DNA from 3 places in the Paenibacillus sp. FSL E2-0177 genome. Region 3 is predicted to be linked to each of the others. Evidence: riboswitches for the same ligand, from Rfam matches in the RefSeq annotation. Region 3 holds a riboswitch; each other region holds the start of a gene.
What was found. A riboswitch is a leader RNA that binds a small molecule or an ion and turns the genes downstream of it on or off. The one in region 3 is predicted to bind cyclic di-GMP.
Positions count from the first base shown of each region.

Region 1 (8,001 bases), 1.7 Mb from region 3:
TGTGCTTCCTGTAACAAGCATTTATGCAGAGGGGAATCTATTGCAGAACCCTGGCTTTGAGGAGGGGGGAGATGATGCGCCTTCTAACTGGACTAAGGATATGTGGATTTCAGGAGACAACTCAGCTCTACTTTCAATCCAATCGGAGGAAGTTCATTCCGGCAGCAAGGCGGCAGTCATTGAGAATATCGAGCCCAATCATTCGAAATGGGTGCAGACGATTGAGGCTACGCCGAATAGTTATTATAAAATCTCTGGATGGATCAAAGTAGTAAGTACAGCAGGGGAGGGAATGGGCGCCAACATTCTTGCCGTTGGAGTAGGCGGGGGGTATCCCAGCGTAACTGATACGGCAGGTGAATGGCAGTATCTTGAATATATCGGCCAGACAGGACCGGAGCAGAAGTCATTTGGCATAGGTGCAAGTCTGGGCGGCTACTCTAGCTTGATTCAAGGTAAGGCTTATTTTGATGATTTTGCTGTAGAAAAATTAGACGCGGCTCCTGAAGGGGCTAACGTCATTTCGCTGGATAGTTCAGCGGTTAGTCCAGATGCCGGCGACAAAAAGGCAGACACTCCACATAAAGTATCTCCAACTAAGATGTTGCTGATCTCAGCGCTGTTTAGCGTGTTTTTTGCAGTGCTTTATACTAAGGCATTCCGTAGTGAGAAGCTTATGAAGCAGCCTGAGAATATTTATTCCAAATGGCTGAGCATTGCCATCGGAATCGCTTTTATCCTGAGAGTGTGGATTGGTCTTACCGCGCAAGGATATCAGAATGATATGAATACCTTTATTTCTTGGGGACAGCGTATGGTGGATTTAGGCCCAGGCAAATTTTATGAAGAAGGTTATTTTGCCGATTATCCTCCTGGCTATTTGTACATATTGTACGTGCTTAGCGCCATTCGTGGCGTTTTAGGATTCACTCAGGGCTCAGGTGGAGAGAATTTGCTCTTCAAGCTCCCTGCGATCCTTTCTGATTTGGTACTCGGCTACTTCATTTATCAAATGTCACGCAAAAAACTCGGCACAGGAATAGCTTTCGGCTTAATGTTGTTGTTTCTGTTTAATCCAGCGGTACTTATTAATTCAGCGGCTTGGGGACAAGCAGATTCATTCTTTTTGATCTTCCTGCTGCTCAGTATCCATGGCGCTGCGAACAAAAAGTTTGTCCGCTCCGCAATTTTGTTTGCCTTAGCGACGCTAATTAAACCGCAAGCGTTGATATTCACGCCGGTATTGTTGTTTGCTTTTTATCATCACCGCGCTTGGAAGCAGCTTGGATTCGGAGCTTTGTATGGATTAGGGATCTTCGGATTGCTTGCGGCACCGTTTTTCTGGAATAACGGAGGTCTGGTAGGGATTATTGATCTTTACAAGAGTACGTTATCTTCCTATCCGTATTCTTCAGTGAATGCATTTAATCTGTATGCACTGACTGATCCGATGTGGTCATCCCTTGATCTAACCTGGCTTGGCATTCCATACCGTGTATGGGGCTTCATATTTATTTTAGTGGCTGTAGCTGTTGCGGCATTTTATTCCTTTAAAAAGGATCGCTTGGATCTGACCAAATCCTATTTTATCGGGATGGTGCTTATAGTAGTGGTCTTTGTGCTTGGCACCAAAATGCATGAACGTTATATGTTCCCTGCTCTTATTCTTTGTTTGTTTACTTATATAGAAAGTCGGGACCGCCGCTTTTTATCGCTATTTCTCGGATTCAGCTTAACGCAATACATCAATGTGGCGTACACCTTATCCCACCTGAATGCAGATGTTAGCCCGGGTGCAGACGGAATCGTATTAGTGACTGCTATAGCTAATCTAGCATTGCTGCTTTATATGCTGAATATCGGATACGATGTGTATGTCCGCAAGGGAATAAAACCTCTTCCAGCGCCAATTACACCGGAAGAACAGTATGAAGAAGATTTGAGAGTTGTCGGGCAAATTAAACCGCATCAGAAGGGAGGGCGATTTAACGATGAAGTTTAAGCGTATAGATTGGATATGCATAATAGCTATCACGGCCGTTTACGCAGCGCTTGCTTTATATAATCTTGGCTCTACTAAATCTCCAGAGACCTTATGGGAGCCTGCTGCCAGTGGTGAAAGCTTCTATGTAGATTTGGGGCAGAGTAAACCATTGGAACGGGTCAATATCTTTGGTGGCGTGGGAACGGGTAAGTTCAAGCTGGAATTCAGCGACAATCCTGAGGTCTGGAGCAGTCCGATGGATGTCAGTGAGGATGTCGGGAATGTCTTCATCTGGAAAAGCCAACCCCTGAACGTTACAGCGAGATATGTGAAGTTAACAGTTACCTCTCCAGGGTTCACTTTGAACGAAATGGCCTTTTATGAGCAGGGGGGAGAAAGAATCCCCCTTCCTATTGCCGGTGTGACACCGGATGCTAACGCAGTACCTAAAAGAGGAGCAGCGGCCAATCTTTTTGACGAGCAGTCGCTCATTCCGGAATATTCTAACTTTATGAATAGCACTTATTTTGACGAGATCTATCATGCGCGAACAGCTTATGAATATACACACGGGATAGTGCCTTACGAGAATACGCATCCACCGCTTGGCAAGCTGTTGATTGCCATAGGTATGGAGCTGTTCGGAGTCAATCCATTCGGCTGGCGTATTATCGGAACCTTGTTCGGAGTTGCCATGTTACCTCTCATATATGTAATGGCGCTTCGTTTGTTTAAGAAAAGCAAATACGCCGCCCTCGCGGCAGGATTGTTTGCGCTGGATTTCATGCATTTCACACAGACAAGAATCTCCACGATTGACGTATACGGAGTATTCTTCATTATGTTGATGTTCTATTTTATGCAGCGGTATTACACAATGAATTTCTACAAGCAGCCTTTAAGAAAAACATTAATTCCGTTATTCTGGTCTGGCTTATTCTTCGGAATCGGCGTAGCTTCGAAATGGATTGTGCTCTATGGAGGAGCAGGGCTGGCCATTATGCTGGCTATCTCCCTTTTTGAACGCTACAGAGAATACCAAGCCTCCGGACGCCTGCTGGCAGAGGGGAAGATTAAAGACAAGGAATTGCTGGGCACCTGTCGTGAAGCAGTAGATTCTTTTTGGAAAAAGACTATTATTACGTTGGCTAGTTGTATCGGGTTCTTTGTAATTATTCCAGTAATTATTTATAGCTTATCTTTTGTGCCGGGGTTATCTGCATCAGCAGAGGGCTTCACTATAAAAGGTTTGATTGATTCCCAAAAGAATATGTACAACTACCACAGCCAGCTTGTAGCTACACATCCTTTTGCTTCCTCATGGTGGCAATGGCCGTTTATGAAGAGACCGGTCTGGTTCTTTAGCGGCGGTGAAGGTTTGCCGGAAGGTCAGGTCAGCAGTATAGTGACTATGGGGAATCCTCTTATCTGGTGGACGGGTATTTTTGCGATGCTGGCAACGCTGTGGATTACGCTGAAACGTAAAGATAAGAACCTCTACATGATCTGGATCGCCTTCTTCTCGCAATATGTTCCGTGGATGCTTGTCCCAAGAGAAACATTTATTTACCATTATTTTGCTATGGTACCATTTATGATTCTTGGTATTGTATATATAATGAAGTTGCTGGATAGTAAATTCCCTGAGGCCCGTTACGTACAGTATGTCTATGTAGCCGTTGCTTTGCTGCTCTTTATCGCTTTCTACCCGGTACTGTCAGGGATGCAGGTCAGTGGAGATTACGTGAAAGATATGCTGCGTTGGTTCCCAACTTGGGTTTTCTAGGATTTAATAAAAATCTATAAAATAAGTTTATGAATGCAGCGTTATTATGAAGTGTAGATGGATGTAACGCTCCAAAAAGCTTGTAGGAGGAATAAAGGTGAAAGCCAGATATAGTGTGATTGTACCCATGTTCAATGAGGAGCAAGTAATTAGCCATACTTATGAACGTTTGAAAAAAGTAATGGACGAGTGCGGCGATACTTATGAGCTGGTCTTCGTCAATGACGGCAGTCGTGATCGTTCCGCCCAGATGATTCGGGAGATCTGTGAACGAGACGAGCATGTCAAGCTGATTGACTTCTCGCGTAATTTCGGACATCAGGTAGCGATTACAGCTGGCATGGACTATGCCGAAGGTCAAGCGGTTGTTGTTATTGACGCTGATCTTCAGGATCCTCCGGAGGTCATTTTGCAAATGATCGAGAAGTGGAAAGAGGGCTACGACGTTGTATATGCGAAACGCCTGAAGCGCCACGGAGAAACGATGTTCAAAAAGGTCACCGCGAAGCTTTTTTACCGCCTGCTCAGCAGTATGACAAGTGTGGATATTCCTACGGATACAGGCGATTTCCGTCTTATTGACCGTAAGGTATGTGATGTCCTGCGGGGACTTAAAGAAAAGAACCGCTATGTCAGAGGTTTGGTGAGCTGGGTTGGCTTCAAGCAGACTATGGTGGAATATGAACGGGAAGAACGTTTTGCCGGAGAAACCAAATATCCGCTGAAGAAAATGATTCGTTTTGCGTTAGATGGCATCACCTCTTTTTCACATAAGCCGCTTAAGATTGCTACGTATATTGGATTCTTCCTTTCATTCTCTAGCTTTCTCTATTTATTTTTCGTCTTGTTTCAAAAGATATTTTTTACCTCCTGGACGGTTCCGGGCTGGGCTTCCATTGTAGGCGTTAATCTGCTCTTTAACGGTATCGTTCTGATGCTGTTGGGTGTGATTGGGGAGTATATCGGACGGATTTATGACGAGTCTAAAGATAGACCGCTATATATTGTTAGTGAGACTAAAGGCTACCAGAACGAAGAACAACTGGACCGCCGGAAGGACCACAATGATGTCAGATAAGAACTTGCGCGCTGCATTCATACAGTTCCTCAAATTTAATGCCGTAGGTTTGCTCAATACGCTTATTGATTTTGTGATTTTTACATTGTTGAATTCACTAGGGATGGTATACGCATTGGCGCAGGTGATCTCCTATAGTGCAGGCACGGCGAATAGCTTTATTTTGAATAAAAAAGTTACCTTTCGTGATCGCAACCGGGGGAATAAAGAAGGCTTCGACCGCGTGCAGCTGGTCAAGTTTATCGTGCTGAATCTGGTAGTGCTCGGAATATCACTGCTGCTAATGCATCTGTTGACAGACAAACTAGGTATTCAAGTCTTGATCTCGAAGGTGCTGGTTACCTTTATCACGGTGATCATCAATTTCTTTGGAAGTCGTAAATGGGTATTTTAAACATTAATTTCAGGCAGAAGGAGTTGCTATGCTTAAAGGCAAGTAGCTGTTTCTGCTTGATTTGTATATAACCATAGAAACAATATACGGAGGTGAATAACATTGCGTAAATTCTCCTATCTACTCATACTGGCTGGGATACTTATCATGTTATATCCGACAGCTAACGAATGGTACAACGACAGGCAGCAGGAGAAGTTATTAGAAACGGCTGAACTAAGCACTGCCGATAGTACTCCCCAGTCAGATCTGAGGAGCAGGTATGCTGAAGTTACTCAGCTGTTAGCAGAGGAATCGGTTCTGGATGCCCAGGCACAGCCCCAACCCCAAGAGACAGAAAAGCCTGAACCGGAGATTGAAGTCGGTGGCAAAGTAATCGCACTAATTGAAATCGATAAGATTGATTTGAAGCTGCCTGTATTAGAAGGGGCTACAAAAGCTAATATGAAACATGCTGCAGCCCATATGAAAGAAACGGCACCCCTTGGAGAGATCGGGAATGCTGCAATCGCGGCGCATCGGGCTCGAACTACGGGTCGTTTGTTTAACAGATTGAATGAGGTTGTTGTGGGGGATGTTATCACGGTAAAGACTAGTGATCAGGTGTTTAACTATGAGGTATACGATATTTCTGTTGTAGATCCGAGTGATGTCTCCGTTCTTGACGGGAATGACAAGGATAAGATTCTTACTCTGATTACATGTGATCCGCTAGTGAATCCAACGCATCGGCTGATTGTTCATGCCAAATTAACAAAATGAGAATAGTGAATGACAAGAAAACACAAATACCGGGAGATATTTATAAAATAATGGGTAATCTAGTAAATTAGGTCTTGTTCACAACTATAAATATGATAGTATTATACTATGAAAGCTAAACACGATAACGGCAAACCTTCCGAAAGGTAGGGACGCAAAGCTAAAGGGCCTTTTCCCGAAAGGATGGCAGCCAGCTACCGAATGAAGAGGCTTTTTTTGTTTGTTTCAAATGGATTCTATCAATTATATCTAGTAAAGCTAGAACAGATAGAGCTTATACGATAACGGCAAACCTATCGAAAGGTAGGGACGCAAAGCTAAAGGGCCTTCCCGAAAGGATGGCAGCCAGCTACCGAAAGGAGTTTTATCCGTGAAAAAGGTTTATTTTATGCTGGTGGCGTTGTTCGTCCTAATGACTTCAGTTCCGGTAAGTACAGCTCAAGCTGCAAGTGCAGATGCCAGCTGGTTGATTACATCCAAAGTGGCTCAAGGTGTTATTGGTATTAACTATGATATTCCGAAAGATAAAAGAATCAAACTCATGATCACCAAAGATAACAGCAGCTATACATATAACTTGTATGCTTCTGGACAAGCTGAGGACTTCCCTTTGCAACAAGGAAATGGGACTTATAAGGTTTCTGTTCTGGAGAATACAACCGGCAATAAATACAAAGCATTATATTCCGAAGTAGTAGACGTAACCATGAGTGACTCGAATTCCGTATATTTGGGCTCCGTACAGAATGTGAAATGGAGTTCTTCTGATAAAGCGATTGTCAAAGCTAAACAATTAGTACAAGGCAAAACAACAGACGAAGAGAAAGTTAAAGCGATCTATAACTATGTAGTTGCGAATGTACAATATGATTACTCTCTTGCTAATAGTGTAACTACTGATTATATTCCAAGCATCGATAAGACATTGACTACTAAAAAAGGGATTTGCTATGATTACGCTTCTCTTTTTGCCGCAATGCTGCGGAGTGTAGATGTTCCTGCTAAGTTGGTAATGGGGAATACAAGCTACGTTACGCAATATCATGCCTGGAACGAAGTGTTGCTTAATGGGAAGTGGGTTACCATTGATACTACAGTGGATGCAGGACTTTCAAAGAGTGATAAGAAAACCGATTTAATTAAAGCCTCAAGCAAATATACTGCGGCAAAATACTATTAAGTTCGTCGCTAGAAACATAACTCTATTAAATAAACAACTAGCTTAATTATTAAGCTAGTTGTTTATTTTTATATTAGGGGTTGCTTTTCTATTAATAGTTGGGGTATTATAGGTAAGCGTTGTTAGACAGCGTACAGGCGATACAGACGAGGCTGATAAAAAGCTTCGAAAAATAAAGCTTGCATTTCTGAAGACAACATGATATATTATAAGAGTTGCTGCTGAGACATTAAACGGCGCCAACGAGAACTTGATCTTTGAAAACTGAACAACGAGTGAGTAGGATTTCACGTAAGTGAAATCCAAAATTAGAGAATTAATTTTCTCGTCAGATGTTTCAAAATGAGCATATCGCTCTTTTCAATACTAATTGGAGAGTTTGATCCTGGCTCAGGACGAACGCTGGCGGCGTGCCTAATACATGCAAGTCGAGCGGAGTCATTTTGAAAGCTTGCTTTCAAAATGACTTAGCGGCGGACGGGTGAGTAACACGTAGGCAACCTGCCCTTCAGACTGGGATAACTACCGGAAACGGTAGCTAATACCGGATAATTTCTTTTTTCTCCTGAGAGAAGAATGAAAGACGGAGCAATCTGTCACTGAGGGATGGGCCTGCGGCGCATTAGCTAGTTGGTGGGGTAACGGCCCACCAAGGCGACGATGCGTAGCCGACCTGAGAGGGTGAACGGCCACACTGGGACTGAGACACGGCCCAGACTCCTACGGGAGGCAGCAGTAGGGAATCTTCCGCAATGGGCGAAAGCCTGACGGAGCAACGCCGCGTGAGTGATGAAGGTTTTCGGATCGTAAAGCTCTG
Region 1 covers NZ_CP150307.1:788,747-796,747, forward strand. The annotation lists gene MHI25_RS03585 (glycosyltransferase 87 family protein) at 1-2,002, shown strand, start outside; gene MHI25_RS03590 (phospholipid carrier-dependent glycosyltransferase) at 1,992-3,770, shown strand; gene MHI25_RS03595 (glycosyltransferase family 2 protein) at 3,868-4,848, shown strand; gene MHI25_RS03600 (GtrA family protein) at 4,835-5,242, shown strand; gene MHI25_RS03605 (class D sortase) at 5,345-6,004, shown strand; cyclic di-GMP riboswitch class I at 6,124-6,206, shown strand; cyclic di-GMP riboswitch class I at 6,281-6,361, shown strand; gene MHI25_RS03610 (transglutaminase-like domain-containing protein) at 6,375-7,184, shown strand; rRNA gene MHI25_RS03615 (16S ribosomal RNA) at 7,552-8,001, shown strand, end outside.
Region 1: it holds a riboswitch for cyclic di-GMP, as region 3 does, so the genes downstream of both, MHI25_RS03610 (transglutaminase-like domain-containing protein) here and MHI25_RS11115 (DUF6612 family protein) in region 3, are expected to answer to the same signal.

Region 2 (8,001 bases), 2.7 Mb from region 3:
TTAATGACATCCAGTCCTGATTCATCAGCAAGTTTAAGATCAATGAGGACAATGTCTGGCTTTGTCTCTTCAATCACATCAAGTGCTTCCGGACCATTCGTAGCTTCACCGGCAAATTGCATATCCGATTGCATTGCAATGACAGATGCCAGCCCTCTTCTAACTAAAGGATGATCATCTACAATGATGATTTTCACAGAAACAGCTCCCTCTAAACCGCATACATTATTTACTTCTTTGTATAAAAAGCTTCAATTGGAGTATTCATTTAAATTTGGCGCATTTCTGATTAAGTATAGTTAAAAGACTACACCGCTTATAGTGAGCGTTGTCATTTCTTTTGTCATATGACAAAATGGATATTTTTACATAAAACGCCTTCATTTAAAAACTGGCGAACCATGGTTATAGAGACCACAATCCGCCTGCTTTCTTGGGAATTTAATTATTATCAATAAAAGAAATGATTTGCACGAGATTACCTGCGACTTGGTAAGTTAACCCCAGCATGTAAGTTCCTTTCTCCTCGTTTGATAGGTCAATAGTGAACACATCCGGATTAGCAGCCCATTCCTTCATATCAAACACAATTTCTTTAGATGTTCTAGTGTTTCTTACTCCAGCCGAATTAGGGATCACTTTGCTGCCATCGAGCCCTTTCACCAGATTGGCCACTTCAACTACAGGTCCCTTAAATTCTCCTACCTCTACCATTTGTGGGTCGGCCAATAAGCTCGTTAGTTTAGTTAATCCTTGTAATGGGGAGAAATCTGTAATTTCATTTCCAGTAATATCAAGTGTCTCTAGGTTCTTCGCGTACTGCAAACCTTCCAAGGATCCGGCTCTTCTGGTTTCGCTAGTTAACGTTGTAAGGTTATACATATCACCTAATGTTAATTCTCCAGTTACGCCCAATGTAGTCTTGATCGAAGCACTTAAATACGGGTCCGCCACAGTAATTACTTGCGTAAGATCTATTTGGACCAAACCTTCGGTTGCTTGTTGCAACGCTGCTACAGCTTCGTCTACTTCACTTTGCGTAACAGAAGAGTTAGCCAACACTGTCTCTGCTATCGAGAGGCTGGACGTAAATGCCGCGATGCTCTCAGGTGTGAAGCCTTCTAGAGAAATTGCTTTAGCCGCTGCAATCGCCTGTTCGAGATCTCTAGTGAATAAGTGATCTCCATTCGCGAAATGTAGTTTGGCTCCACCCCATGCAGCATGGTCAGATCCGTTGCCATTTCCCCCGTCTGTGACGACTAATTTCAGTTCTTTTGCTTCATTAATATCCAATTCGATGAATTTCTGCGGATCTCTCGAACCCATGACCCCACTATCGAATTTCTTCTCTCCATCGACAAACACCTCAAAGCTCACCGAACCAACAGAACCGTACATTTGTCTATCTACACCTACATAGGAAGTGAAATAGTCCGCGTTTTTGTCGCTTAGATTGTATACAATCGTCGAATTAGAGTGCGCTCCAATTCCTCTTTCATAGGACACTACCTGATTGTTCTCATCTGTTAATCTCAGCGTATTTGCACTAATAGATTTATCCTTCAAAGGTGCAGTATAGCTGTTCTGAGTAGAATTCCAGTCGTAATCCGTCAGGTACGTAAAGTCCGTCATGTCTACTACGGCTATAGTTCTAATCTTCGTGGTCGTATTTCCATCACTATCTGTTACTGTGTAAGTGATTGGATACTTTCCGGCCCGGTTGAATTTAACTTGCTCTTGGCCTGTGACCTTCACTTGAGCCGTCAAGTCACCGTCTTCCGAATCCATTGCCGAATAGCTTTCACTGATATCAATCGCTTGGCCCACTTTGGTTGAGACAGATTTAGGTATGGTAAGCTCTGGTGTATTGTTCAAGATCATAAACTTCGCATCAGCAAAATCACCGTGATCTGAAGCATTTCCGTTACCTGCATTATCTAACACCAGCTTCAATTCACTTACATCCTTAACAGGTATCCGCGCAAGCTTGGCTTCTGTACCAAATTTCATCAGTCCGCTGTTATAAACCTCTGCCCCATCGGCAAAAATTTTGAAAATTACACTGGAGTTGCTTTGCTCAGGGATATTTCTATCAACCCCTACATACGTTTCAAAATATTCATAGTTTGCACCTGCCAGATTATACACGATTTCAGAGCTGGCATGGGTTCCTAAGCCCTTAGCGAACTCTTTGACCTCGCCATTTACCAGCAGCTTAATCGGATTGTTAGAGCTAGCCTTATCTTTTCGAACCACATTATAATCCGTTTTTGCCGATTGCCAATCTATATCACTCAGGTATTTACTAGCGCTGTATACAACAATCTTTCTGGCCTGCACAGCGGAGTTCCCATCTGAGTCTGTAACTGAAAACTCGACGTTGTAAGTCCCTGTTTTGCTTGATGTGAATCCATTTGAATGCACTTCAACGGCTCCAATTAAGTTACCATCTTCCGTATCAAAAGCTGTTACATCGCTCAACACATCAAATTCGCTGTTCAGCTTAACGAAGGTTGTCTCTTCCGGTACTGTAATGGTAGGTTTGCTTGAATTATTCGAGAACTTCGCATCCGCCCATACCGTATGGTCTGAAGCATTGCCATCCTTAGCATCTGTTGTAACCAGCTTCACCTCTCTTGCGCCAGTCACAGGGATTTTCACAAATTGATGTTCTGTTCCTGCCCGGAAAACATCACTCTCAAATTTCTGTTCTCCATCCACATACACTGCAAAAGTAGCCGAGGAAGGTTTCCCTTTCATGGCTTGATCAATCCCAATGTAGCTTTCAAAGAAGTCGTAACCCTTACCTTCAATATCGTAAACTACCTCAGAGTTGGCATGAACACCAATCCCTTTCGCGTACGTCGCAGCCAACCCTTGGCGAACAAGGGTTATGATTCCCCCGGAAACGGCTTTATCTTTCTTTAATTCACCCCAGCCTACAACGACTGACTTGGCATTGAGATCGGAAATATAGGCGTAGTCGCTCGTTACCGTAACCTGTGTGGTTTTCGTTTCCGTAACCCCTTCGCTTTTCACTTCATATACAATTTCGTAGTTGCCTTTTTGCGTTACATCAACGTTATTGGCTTTCAGAGAGACATCTGCAGTAATATCGTTTCCTAGATAGTTAGCCGCTTTTACATAGCTCATCGGATCAAAGGTTTGATTAAGCTTTAAAGTGAGCTGATCTTCAACAGACAAGGCTGGCTTAAAGGCTTTAACCTGTACGGGCTTCAGTGGGTTCAGCTTTTTATCATAACCGACGATCTTGTACGTATAGTTGATACTCGCATCTACATTCTGATCCACAAATTGCTCAGTTCCTGTAAAACCAACTAACACATCATTTCTATACACTTCATATCCTAAAAAGTCTTGCTTAAGCTCTTTATCTATACTGAAACTTAACGTGTTCGTTCTAGCCGTGGTGTTAGGTGTGATATTAACCTTAATGGCCAGATTTTTATCCGCTATTCCAGTTCCCTCATAATTAATCACCGAGTTATTTAAATACCATAACTTTTGCGGTGCCGGATACTTGGCTACTTTCGCTTTTGTCTCAGGATTCACAGTGAAGCCATGTCTGGCAAAATAGCTGCTTAAATCTAATCCCAGTACTTCGGAGGAGAACTCCACCAAATACTGCTGCTTAGAATTGTCACCGTTGGTAAGGATGACCTTCCGCTCCCGATATAGCTTGGTCAGCTCTGTCCAGTATCCCGGATGTGCCAGCTCCAGCTGCCAATAGGCTCCGAGTTGTGCAAATAAGCCCTGCTGATTCATAACCACTTTGTTTTCTTCGAGGACATATTTATAGATATCTGATTCATACGGTATACGATTATCTATCGAATTCGCCGCGACAGACATAAACATAGACACCATATTATTAGTTACTTCGCCATATTCCCGTTCACCCATAGCCAAGCGATGCCCGATTTCGTGATTCAGTCCCCAGCCCGGATAAGCTTTGTTAAAATCACCTACCATGGTTCCTACTGTTCCAAGTTGGATCCCTGTATGATCTCCCGCTGCATACATCGCACCATAAGGCTGCATCAAGCGAATATTCTCACGAATTAGCTTGGCATCATGAATCTCGCTACTGCCATCCAGGCCATAGAAGGCAAAAATACTCTTCATCCAGGTGTCATACCCAGTTACGGTGTCCAGCGGGTTATTTCCTTGCGTAATATATTTGTTGTACGCCTCCGTCGCCGTTCCTGTGAAAATAACATGATCGCTGGCCAGTTCTACCACATCTATGAGTTTACGATCTTGAACATTTGGATGAGCCGCTTTATCTTCGTCTAGTCTTTGTTTGTATGTGATTAAGAAGGTTTTGAATTGTTCTGGATCCGTGGTCTTGGTCATAAAAGGAATCTTTTCTAAACCTTCGAAGCGGATCAATGGCGCTTTCCCTTGTTCCTCTGCTGTATAGGGATTTACGATATAAACGGTGCCGCCCTTAGTCACTTCATGTGCATAATAACTATTCATAGCAAATTCAGGAACGGTTATAATGTTCTTACCTGGACGCAATTGCACACCTCTAGCCCAAACATTCCAAGCGGCCTCTTGTTGAGAAAAGACTAAAGAAGGTAGCTTATCGTTAGAAGCTGCATCCACATAAACGTTGATCGTATCTCCAGGCATTGCAACGAGACCTGTAGGCTGGTTGTTCGTACCAAAACCAATTCTCAGGTTTTCCTGCGCATGCTTTTTCATATCTCCACGTTGTTCCGCCTCAATGATGGTGCCTTCGGTTTGAACTTCACCATTCACTAGCCTCTTAGCTAAATCCAAAGAATCTTTCAGGATTGGATAGAGCGGATGTACTTTTGCCGCTTCTTCTAATTCGTTGATTGCTTCGACGCTATTATAAGCAGGCACAACCGCACTCATCGTTCCATCTGTGAAAATACCATTTACAGCTTCGCTTACTTTATCTTCTGTATAAAATCTAAATTCAGCCGCAAAAGGTCTGTTGATATTAGCTTTTGTGAACTTAAATTTTAATCTTTTAAACTTCGTCGGTTCGAATTTAAATTCCAGAAAGTCATTGGTACTAATCGCGGTTCCGCTAGATACAAGTTGGAAGGTCTCTCCTTTACTCGTCTCTGATGCATAGATTTCAAAAGCCTCTGGGAATCCTTTGCGGTTATCTCTAGCCAAAAAAGCCACTCTGTCCAGCACTTCCGCTTGCGCTAGTTCAAACACGACTTCATTCGTGAAGCTTGCATCATTGTTTTTGTTCGTTTCCCAATGCGTAGTGGGCTGGTCATCCAGCATATATTCAGGCTTCGTACCTGGGTAGCTTCCACCGTTCACCGTTACTTTTGATACGTTTGCATTCGGCATTCTATAAGCTTGGCTATAGGCATTTTCATAGGCTGTTCCATACCCTTTTAGCTTCGAAACCTTGGCTGCCGTTGCCTCTACCTGATGGTTCTTCAAAAGGATCTTTGCATTCTCTATCTCTTCTTTAAACTGCGCATACAGTGGATGTGCCTGCACTTCATTCTCTAAAGCTGTTAATTTCTCTGTCGTATTAAAGGCAGCACTAACTTGGCTCAAGGTATCATCTGTAAATAATTTTTTCATTTTAGCAGAGACACTATCCTCTTTATAAAAAGAAAACTCAGCCGCACTCGCCCAATCTTGGTTCGCTTTTTTGAAGACAAATTTAAGTCTCTTAAAAGCCGTAGGTGCGAACTGAATCTCCACTACATCACCGGTTGAGCCTGTATATTCTCCAGAAGACACGAGCGTAAAATCACCCGCATCGGTAGTGGAGCCGTAGATATCAAATTCTTGAGCAAAACCTTTACCTTTCGCACCGGATTGCCTAGCCGCGTATACCATTCTATTTAATTCAGTGGACTCATTGAAAACAAACACAACCTCATTCGTAAACGTTGAACTATTCGGTTTGCCAGTCTCCCAATGCGTGCTCATATCCCCATCCATAGCCTTAGCTATAGGCGAGCCTGAGTAGTTGCCACCGTTATTTGTGATGGATTTAATATTTGCTGGATTCATTCTAAAAACCTCATTATAGGCATTTAGAGCATCCTTGCCGTACAGCTCAAACGGAATAACCGAGGCGTTGCTTAATAAGTTAACCTTACTTTGCGCCACTGTTTTTGTTACATTTACCTTGCTTGCCTCACTTGCTAAAGCATAACCTGCCTCACTCGAAAAACTGGCCAACATGGCCGCCGATGTAGCGATCGCAATCATTTTCTTCATCTCTTCTTACCCCCAGATGTCATATGAATCTCTCCAGTGCCCAAAAATGGGCACAAAAAAAACTACCCCAAAAGAGTAGCTTGATTGCGTATAAAGTCGCCTAAAAATTAAGACTTAATTTTTATTAAACCTTAACAAGCATAAACGCCTTCGGCGTCCTTATAAGGACGGTAAGCGTTTAAGCGAGAAATATAAGATATTAAGTATAGGTGTATAACTTATACTTTCTTATATTTTAACAAAAAGCGTTACGCACTCTTTGGCAGCTGGCTGACAATAGTTATGATAACCTTAGTCCCTATAGCTTTGCGTCCCTACATTTCCATAGGTTTGCCTATGAAGTTTCGAATACATTCAAAGAGTAACATAAGCCTAGATCTGATCGCATGATTAATTGGTATGAAATGAGTATAGGTAATTGCAATTAGTTTTTCTTATGTGATAGATATTATTTATCGACTATCCCGGAAGAGAAGGACATCCTTTAGGACTGTAGGTCTACTTAACTCCCCGATCCAAACAAACGCCGGAACCAATTCCACACATCGCCCGTGACGGGAATTAATCCGAAACCATGTTCGCCAACTGCGATTACACCATATGCCCATTGTCCGATAGCTATGGCACCCCCAGCGATCCTGCCTATCGCTATCGCACCAAATGCCGTATCCCCTATGGCGATGGCCCCCAACGCTTTTTCCGCGATTGCGATCGCTCCTACAGCCACGCCTGCAATCGCAATCGCTCCCACTGCGAAGCCAAGCCAGCTAAGTGCTATTGCTCCGATCGCTAACCACATTCCCAGTGATATTGCTCCTAAGGATAATACGCCCACGCTTATCGCACCTATGGAAATCAATCCGACAGCTACATCTCCAATAGCGATTAATCCAACGGCTGTCTTCACACGGGGTTTACCTCCACGACCATACGCCTGACCTGAGTATCGCCCTAGATTACTGCGAATACTGATGACCGGAAATGAGGGAGAAGGCCATTGATAATCAATCTCTCGTCCATCAAAGCCCCTAGAATCTGCCCAGCGCGTTACAAATTGATGCCATTTCATATCCATCCCGTCCCCCTTTTCAATTACCTAAATTATACAACCCCGGGGGTTGGTTGTACTCAGACTCTGACCTGAAATTCATCTCATCCTCTGGACGGATATATACTCATTAGGATTACTGTTTGGGAATAGGATCAGGCTTTCCAAATAAATAGCCCTGAAACAACTGATAACCACTCTGCTTAAGCCATTCAAAGTCCTCTCTAAACTCCACACCTTCTGCTAAAGGAACGGATTGGATTTCTAAAGCTTTTTCTAAAAATTGCTTTGCTATTTTCTGTTTGTTCAGATCGCTGGACACACCCTGAACATATTTCATATCCAGCTTCATGTAATGGGGTTTAAGCTCCAATAACATCTCGATCGTGCTGAAGCCCTCACCAACATCATCTAAAGCGTATTCAAATCCCCGATCCTTGTAATATGTCAAAATAGCTTTCAAATGAGCGAGATCATCCACTTTCTCCGTCTCAACAACTTCAAAGACAAAAAGAGAAGGATCGACGCCTAATTGATTGGCCAGTTCAACGGTTGATCTTAAGCAGAACTCTGGAGCGTAGATCGACGTTGGGATAAAATTAATAAACGTTTTTTTATTTAAGGGTGCAGCATATTTTACAGCCGTCATTCTACATAACCGGTCTAAAGCATATAAACGCCCACGATTCCGTGCCGCC
Region 2 covers NZ_CP150307.1:6,761,371-6,769,371, forward strand. The annotation lists gene MHI25_RS30085 (response regulator transcription factor) at 1-197, opposite strand, end outside; gene MHI25_RS30090 (NPCBM/NEW2 domain-containing protein) at 442-6,255, opposite strand; cyclic di-GMP riboswitch class I at 6,514-6,600, opposite strand; gene MHI25_RS30095 (hypothetical protein) at 6,758-7,324, opposite strand; gene MHI25_RS30100 (EAL domain-containing protein) at 7,440-8,001, opposite strand, start outside.
Region 2: it holds a riboswitch for cyclic di-GMP, as region 3 does, so the genes downstream of both, MHI25_RS30090 (NPCBM/NEW2 domain-containing protein) here and MHI25_RS11115 (DUF6612 family protein) in region 3, are expected to answer to the same signal.

Region 3 (8,001 bases):
GGAGATTCGAATTGAAATAAATGCTGGTAGCTTTCGGAATGATCTCCTTTCAAATTCCAACCCCCAGTGATTGTTTGATCACCTATAACCAACTGAGCGGTATTATAGTGGGCAATTCCTTTTTTAAGCGAATCATTTTCATCTATTAGAATTTGGATATCCAAAGGGGTAACCACTAGCTGATCTAAGGTTATGCCGGTCTTTTCTTGAAATTCAGGACTGTTATACAGTTTCTTAGTGTAAATCGCCTCACTTGCTTTTTGTCCATCTGCTTTAAAATCGAACTTCCACGTACCTGAAAATCGTTTCGCTTCTTCAATGTAACTAAAATGAAGACTAGCTTCCTTCCAATCTGATTCAGTTATATTGAAAACCTGTTCAATAAATAAATCCGATCCTTCGTTAGGCATGATGGTTGGAATTGCTTCATTCTTTTGACCACCAGTACTAACTACCAAATGTGGATTACCCCGTCCTAAGTCAGATGGTGATGCAGCGACTTTGTAACGGATAATGGTTTGATTGGAAACATATCGAACGGATTCGATTTGAAGGCTTGGATATTGCTTAACTCCAGTATTGATAGTATCCCCTGCTTGATGATTAGATTGTAAGGGAATATTCCGATCACTGTAAAAAATGAGATTCCGTGCTTCAAACCTATAGTCCTTTTTATCATCCTTTAATGTATCAGGTGTCTCATATACTCCAATGAGTTTCTGGCTTTCAGGATCGTATTCTAAATAACCGTATACCTTTGCCTTGGCACCGGATTCACTAGTCATGATGTTTTCCTCTGTAGCAAATCCAGTATATTTGGATAGATCAGATTTAGTATCAAGTGATAACAGCATTTTCATTTTTTCTCCATCAGTTACAACACCGTTCAAATTCATTGTTACTCCTGAACTGGAAGTTTGAAGATTATACTGTTGACCGATGCCGTTATTTAATGCATTGCTCACACTTCGACCACCAATTTTATCCCAATTAATCGTCATACTAGCGAATACAGGAATGGCTACAAGTAAGAGGCAAGAGAAGACAATACTGATAGGAATAACCTTTTTATTAGACCTAGGAGTATTCTGGGAGGCATGCTGATTTCTTTGACGTGTATATGCTTCTTGTTCTATGGCAGTCCACATCAAATCATAATCCGGTCGGGGAATATGTTTATCTTTTTCAATATACAGACTCATTACTATTCAGCTCCTTTAGTTGGGTTCCACCCATTCTATTTAGTATTTTAAGTCCCTTGTTCAGTCTGGATTTTACAGTTCCTTCGGGTATGCTCATAACTTTAGAGATCTCGGGTACAGTCAATTCGTTTATAAAACGAAGGACTACTACCATTCTGATTTTGTCAGGAAGCTGACTGTATAACCCTTGTAATTCTTTTTTAGTTTCCTGTCGATCCAAACGTTTTTCTACAGGGTTTGATTCCTCAGACCTGGATAGTAAATAATTACGTACTTCTTTCATCCACCCCGTCTTACGCCTTTTGATCACACTGTTGCACTCATTCGAAGCAATTCGTAAAATCCAAGCTTTCAAGTTTCTTACCTTCGACTTATCCGCTAAGATAATTTTTACAAATACCTCTTGGGAAATATCCTCCGCATCTGCCTGATTTTTCATTAAGTAGTAACAAAAATAATATACTTGTTCTTTATAGAGCTCGAAAATTTCCCGGTCACTCATTTTGCTGCACCCCCTGTCTTTACTGTTCTCATTAATAAGACTTATAAGCGTATGTAATCGTTCATTTTTCATTTTGATTGTAGTATTTCTTCTGAGTATCATAGCGAATTCGAATGGAAGATAAGTCGTTTACAGGTAATTATAACCATGATAAAATTAGCGGTGGGACATGCGTCCGTAATCTATTAAAACTAATTGAATGTCCGCGTTAAAGGTAAAATCATCGAAAGATGATGACACAAAGCCATGGGTCTAAAACCTTTCGACAGAAGGAAATGATCGCCAGGCCGCCATAGGGATGTCTTATGAAGCATAAAGGATAGCTCTAAGAATATGTAGTCTATTTTGAGCTCTTTTATTATTTCGACCTATACGGCGTTACATTATCGCAAGGGGCCGAAAGGGGAAGTACATGAACAGTTTTTTCAAAACAATAGGTACTAGTTTGGCAGTAGGTGCTTTATTGCTGTCCGGAACGATCGGATGGATGTCTAATCCAGGAGTAGTGTCAGCAGCTACCTCAACAGTAGTAACCGCGGATCAGATGATCAGCAAAGTAACGGCAGCCTCCAAAGCAATAAAGAATTTCCATCTGGATGTGACCAAAAAACAGGATATTCAAAGCGGCGGGGTGCGTATCAGCAACACCAACACTCTGAAGCTGGATATCAACCGTCTGCCGAATTTTGCCGCAGCAGGCACTGTCGCTAGTAGTCTTTTAGAAACATCGTACAGTCTATATGCCAATGACAAGGAGTTTTACTATCTTGTAGACGGAAGTGAACTGATCGATGAATCTGAAGATGAAGGTTACGACGATGACGGGGAGCCAATCGATCCTGATGCACAATATTGGCTTGGACTGGAGAAAACGGAATGGGATGCCTTTTACTCTAAAGGCCAATACGATCCTGTTTCCATGCTTGATTCGGTCAAAAGTTATAAAAAATCCATGAAAGTCAGCACTGCTGGCGCACAAACAGTCTTACAATTCACGGTAACCGATCCGACAGCAGCTAAGGGGATAATCAAACTCTATGACCAGGAGAACCTCTGGGATGGAGAGACAGTTCAACCCAAAAGCGTAACGTGGAAATTATTCGTCAATACTAAGACCTGGCAAACGGAAAAGCTGACAGTCGATCTGAGTTATGTGCTGGTAAGTGATGGAGCCAAAGATACATACACCACGAAAATCGAAGCTAAATATTCCAAAAATAATAAAGGTGCAGCCATTGTAAAACCGGCCGAACTAGAATAATAAGGACCATTCATATCGAGCAAAAAGCGCTGTTCCAATGAACAGCGCTTTTTGTTGTATTCAATAGCAGTTCTTTATTAGTTGACAAGAATAAATCATTGCTGTAATTTATATGTATGCGCATGTATATAATATTTTATCTAAATATAATTTAATGAAAGTTGGGAAAAAGATGATAGCACTAGACACAGCATTAACTTTTCGCAGAGGGCTGACATTAAAAAACCGAGTGGTTATGGCTCCAATGACCACGCGAATGAGCTTTTATGACGGTGTAGTAACACAAGATGAATTGAAATACTATTCGCTAAGAACGGGCGAAGTAGGTGCGGTCATCACTGCGGCAGCAAATGTACAAGAGGGTGGAAAAGGATGGGAAGGTGAACTTAGTGTTTCCTCCGATGAATTTATTCCTAGCCTCAGCCGATTAGCATCTACTATTAAACGAAATGGAACAAAGGCTATTTTACAGCTATTCCATGCAGGAAGAATGACAGATTCAAAAATATTGCGTGGCGTACAACCCGTTTCCTCCAGCGCCATTGCTGCTGAACGCCCGAATGCAGAAATTCCAAGAGCATTAACAGAAGATGAAATTTTCGGTGTAACTGAGGATTTTAAAAAAGCGACTCAACGTGCTATTCAAGCTGGATTTGACGGGGTAGAAATTCATGGAGCAAACACATATTTAATCCAACAATTCTTCTCTCCACACTCCAACCGTCGTGAAGATCAATGGGGAGGAAGCTTAGAAAAAAGATTTAATTTCATTAACCAATTAGTGGATGCAGTTATTGCTGTTGTTGACAATTCAAAGGTTAAGGATTTTATTGTCGGTTATCGTTTTTCTCCAGAAGAATATGAAGAGCCTGGAATTAAAATCACCGATACCTTTTATCTCATTGATAAATTAGCTGATAAAAAGCTGGATTATCTGCATATTTCATTAGGGGACTTCAAGAAAGTATCTGCATCAGAAGATTTTAAAGAAAAATCAATCCTGCAATATGTGCATGAGAAAATCAAAGGCCGTATACCTTTAATTGGGGTAGGAGATATCCGTACCAAACAGGACGCAGAGGACACGTTGACAAATGCTGAATTAGTAGCAGTAGGACGGTCTCTTATCATTGATCCTCATTGGACAAGTAAAGTACTGGAGGGTAAAGAAGATCTCATCAGAAGAGTACTTGCTGATCAAGATAGAGAAGAACTTGTAGTAGAGAATGGTATTCTAGAATTCCTTAAATTAATGATGCCTGATCGTTTACGCTAAACCCAAACACAGTTTTGAGGTCTAAATCTATAACGTTCCGCGGTAAATTCCGCGGAACGTTATTTTTCTGTAACGACTCTATTCCCTCTTTAAGATTGTTGTCGTATGTTTCAACATTCGATTCATGAGATTTCGCCGTTCTGTTTTTATGTCGGTGTCGCTTCTCTTTAATGCGTCGCGGATGGGGATGATCTCTGTAATTTTCCTGCCGCTTTTTATTCTTCGATCTACACAAGTCGGGATGTAACCTACGTTAGTTATACTCGTGTGTCCTTTTTCATCCTTCTTTATTTTAAGCGTAAGAATGATACCGCTTTGTGTATAAGGAATATTCATTAGTTTAGTAGAAACAAAATTCCCCAATGAGTAAATAACGAATTGTTTTTTTCCACGAAGCGCTAACGGTTGAAGAACATGTGGGTGAGACCCCAGTATGATGTCGGCGCCATTTTTAAAAAAGAGATTGACCAGCTCTTTTTGCCTCTTGTTTGGAGTGTAACGATATTCGCTTCCGAAATGCAGATAAAGCAAGACTAGATCGACTTTCTTTTTTAAATCTCGAATCTCCCGAATGATCTTGGGCGTAGATATCCGGTTAACCAGCCATGGCTTACTCACTGGTACAGGAATTCGGTTGGTTCCTGCTGTGTAGGAGAGGATGCCAATCGTAATTCCTTTGACGTTTTTAATAAGCGTTCTCTTGGATTCTTCTAATGATTTAGCTGTTCCCGTGTGGTCGATTCCATTACGGTCCAGAACTCGTAACGTCCGAACCAGACCCGGGGCACCATAATCCATGCAATGATTGTTGGCCGTTACTAATACGTCGAATCCGGCTTCCTTAAGTGCAGGGGCCAGTTCGTCTGGACATTTGAATATCGGACCGCCTGATCGGGGGCTTTTCCGGCATTCGGGGCCGCTTCCAGCAAAGGTGGTTTCGAGATTGCCAATCGTCAAATCAGCCTGATTCAGATAAGGAGCTACTTTTGCAAACAGGGGGCTGAACGAATAGGTTCCGTCAGGCTGTTTAGCATCCGAAATAATATAACGTTTGACCATTAGATCTCCCACAGCAGCTATTTGTATTTCAGTCATGGATATCCACCTTTTTATTATTTTCATTAGGATATGGCATAAAGTTGTTAGGGGTTATTCTTTCTTTAAGGCGAAGTGCAAACATTTGTGTGGCTTTTTATTTAAAATGTGACCCAACGCATAATCACTTTATTTAGATCGTCTAAATTTAAGGTATTCATTTTTTTCAAACTTTTATAATTTGATTCAAATCCTCTTTTTTGTTTGGCAGCCATAATAAAATAAGGTTGTTGATAAACATTATCAATCAAACATTGGAGGTTAAAGAAATGAGTACACAATTCAAAAAAATCGCCGAGGATACTTACTGGATAGGCAAAATCGATAACCGCCAGGTTCCATTTCACCGCCTGATTCTGGCAAAAGGAACTACCTATAATTCTTATTTATTAAAAACAGGTAAGCCAACTGTCATTGATACCGTAGATATGGAATTCGGACGTGAATATGCCGAGTGTCTGGGTGAAATGATTGATCTTCTAGATATCCATTACATTGTAATTAATCATACAGAGCCTGATCACTCTGGTGGACTGGCAGCTCTCGCTGCCAAGGCTGCAAATGCCACGATCGTATGCACCGAGATTGCTGTTCCCGAATTGCAGGAAATGTACAAGCTTCATAGCCGGAACTTCCTGGTGGTTAAAGACGGAGATAAGCTGGATATTGGCGGGAAAACGCTGCTGTTTAAAGAAACACCGTATCTCCATACCGCAGAAACGATGATCACCTATTGTATCGAAGATCAAATCTTATTTCCTTGTGATATTTTCAGCACGCATGTTGCGGTGGAGAATCTATTCAGCGATGAAGCCGGGTTTGATATTACGGAAGATTTCGAGGGCTATTACGCAGCAATTATTCATCCTCACAGAAGATATGTAAGAACCCTGTTAGAGGCTGTTAAGGATCTTGAGATCCGGATGATCGCTCCTTCCCATGGATTTGTGATCCGGAAGGACATACGTAAATATATCGGGATGTACGCCACATTGAGCCGTGAAACAACGCAAGGAAAAAAGGCAACCATCGTATATACCACCATCAAAAACAGTACCAAGAAGATGGCCAAAATCATACAGGATTGCTTGCAGGAAAATAATATAGAGACAGAGGTCTGGGATGCAGATAAAAGTAGTGCCACTGATATTCTGAACAGCATAACGTCAGCGGACGCGGTCTTTATTGGCAGCTCCACTAAATACGCGGACATGATTGGGAACCTGGAGAACATTCTGAAAGAATTGCACAATATGAATCTGGAAGGTAAACTTGCTGCAGCCTTTGGCTCCTACGGCTGGAGTGGTGAAGCCATTGAAGTCATTCAGGATTATCTGAATGGAACAAACATGACGGTGCAAAGCACATCTGAGGTTATTAAAACCACGGGGATGACACATGTAGAGTTCCCTGTACGAATCAGATTTTCCCCGAAAGAGCCTGAGAAAGTTCAAAAAATTAAAAATGCGGCTGAATTTGTTTCGGATTTGCTGCTGAGTTCATTTTAGGGAGGAGGAACATAGGATGACAAAACATTACGTTATTGTTGGCGGAGGAGTAGCCGCCGTCCATGCCGCCAAAGCCATCCGTGATCAAGACGCAGAATCGGAAATTTCGATCCTCGGGGAGGAAAGTCAACTGCCCTATAACCGGATTAAGCTGACCAAGGGGCTGTTTACCGACCTGCACAGTGAGAAGGTGCTGATTAAAAAGGAAAAATGGTACCGCGATAACCGTATCTCCGTAAAAACCTCGACCCGAATCCGTTCTGTCCACCCGGACCGGCAAATAGTTGTGACAGAAGATGGGCAGAGTGTTTCTTATCATAAGCTTTTATTGTGTATGGGAGCGAAGAATCGTGCACTCTCCCTTGAGGGCTTCGCCCTGAACAATGTTCATACCCTCCGGGATATGAACGACGCGGACAGATTGAAAGAAAACCTGCAGGATGGCAGCCATGTAGCCGTAATCGGTGGGGGAGTGCAGGGAATCGAAACCGCTTGGGCGCTGCATGAAGCTGGATATCAGGTAACGGTGATCGAAGCTTTTCACCGGTTGATGGGCAGACAGCTTGATGAGAAATCCTCACAGCTCCTTAAAGAGAACCTTGAACAAGCAGGTGTGAAGGTTATTCTTCGAGCTGATGTAGCGTCTATAACAGGAACTGAGTATGTTACCGGAATTACGCTGCACGACCAATCTCATTTTTCCTGTGACCATGTAGTCTACTCTATTGGTATTGTACCGAATACGAAACTGGTAAGTGGCTCGAATATTCAAGTCCGGCAGGGCATTATCGTAAATGAACAAATGCAAACAAATGATCCGCATGTGTATGCAGCCGGAGATGTGGCTGAAATTAACGGGTATGTGGAAGGACTGTGGGGCGGAGCGATTGAGCAGGGCAGGATTGCCGGCAGTAATATGGTCGCCAATCTGACGGCGTATCGTAGAGCTGTTCCGGTTACCTTGTTTACCGCCTTTGGTATCTCTTTATTTTCGATAGGCAACGTGGATGAACAGTGTTGCGATACGGCGGTAAGCGGAGATGACAATGGGGCGTATACGCGTATCTATGTGAAAGATAACACAATGATCGGTGCGATATCCTGGCAAGGTGCAGCTGCTTCTCTTGGGTATAAAACCGCTGTAGAGTATGGCATCT
Region 3 covers NZ_CP150307.1:2,510,909-2,518,909, forward strand. The annotation lists gene MHI25_RS11105 (DUF4179 domain-containing protein) at 1-1,202, opposite strand, end outside; gene MHI25_RS11110 (RNA polymerase sigma factor) at 1,186-1,704, opposite strand; cyclic di-GMP riboswitch class I at 1,908-1,999, shown strand; gene MHI25_RS11115 (DUF6612 family protein) at 2,117-2,965, shown strand; gene MHI25_RS11120 (NADH-dependent flavin oxidoreductase) at 3,120-4,241, shown strand; gene MHI25_RS11125 (CapA family protein) at 4,320-5,336, opposite strand; gene MHI25_RS11130 (FprA family A-type flavoprotein) at 5,606-6,844, shown strand; gene MHI25_RS11135 (FAD-dependent oxidoreductase) at 6,861-8,001, shown strand, end outside.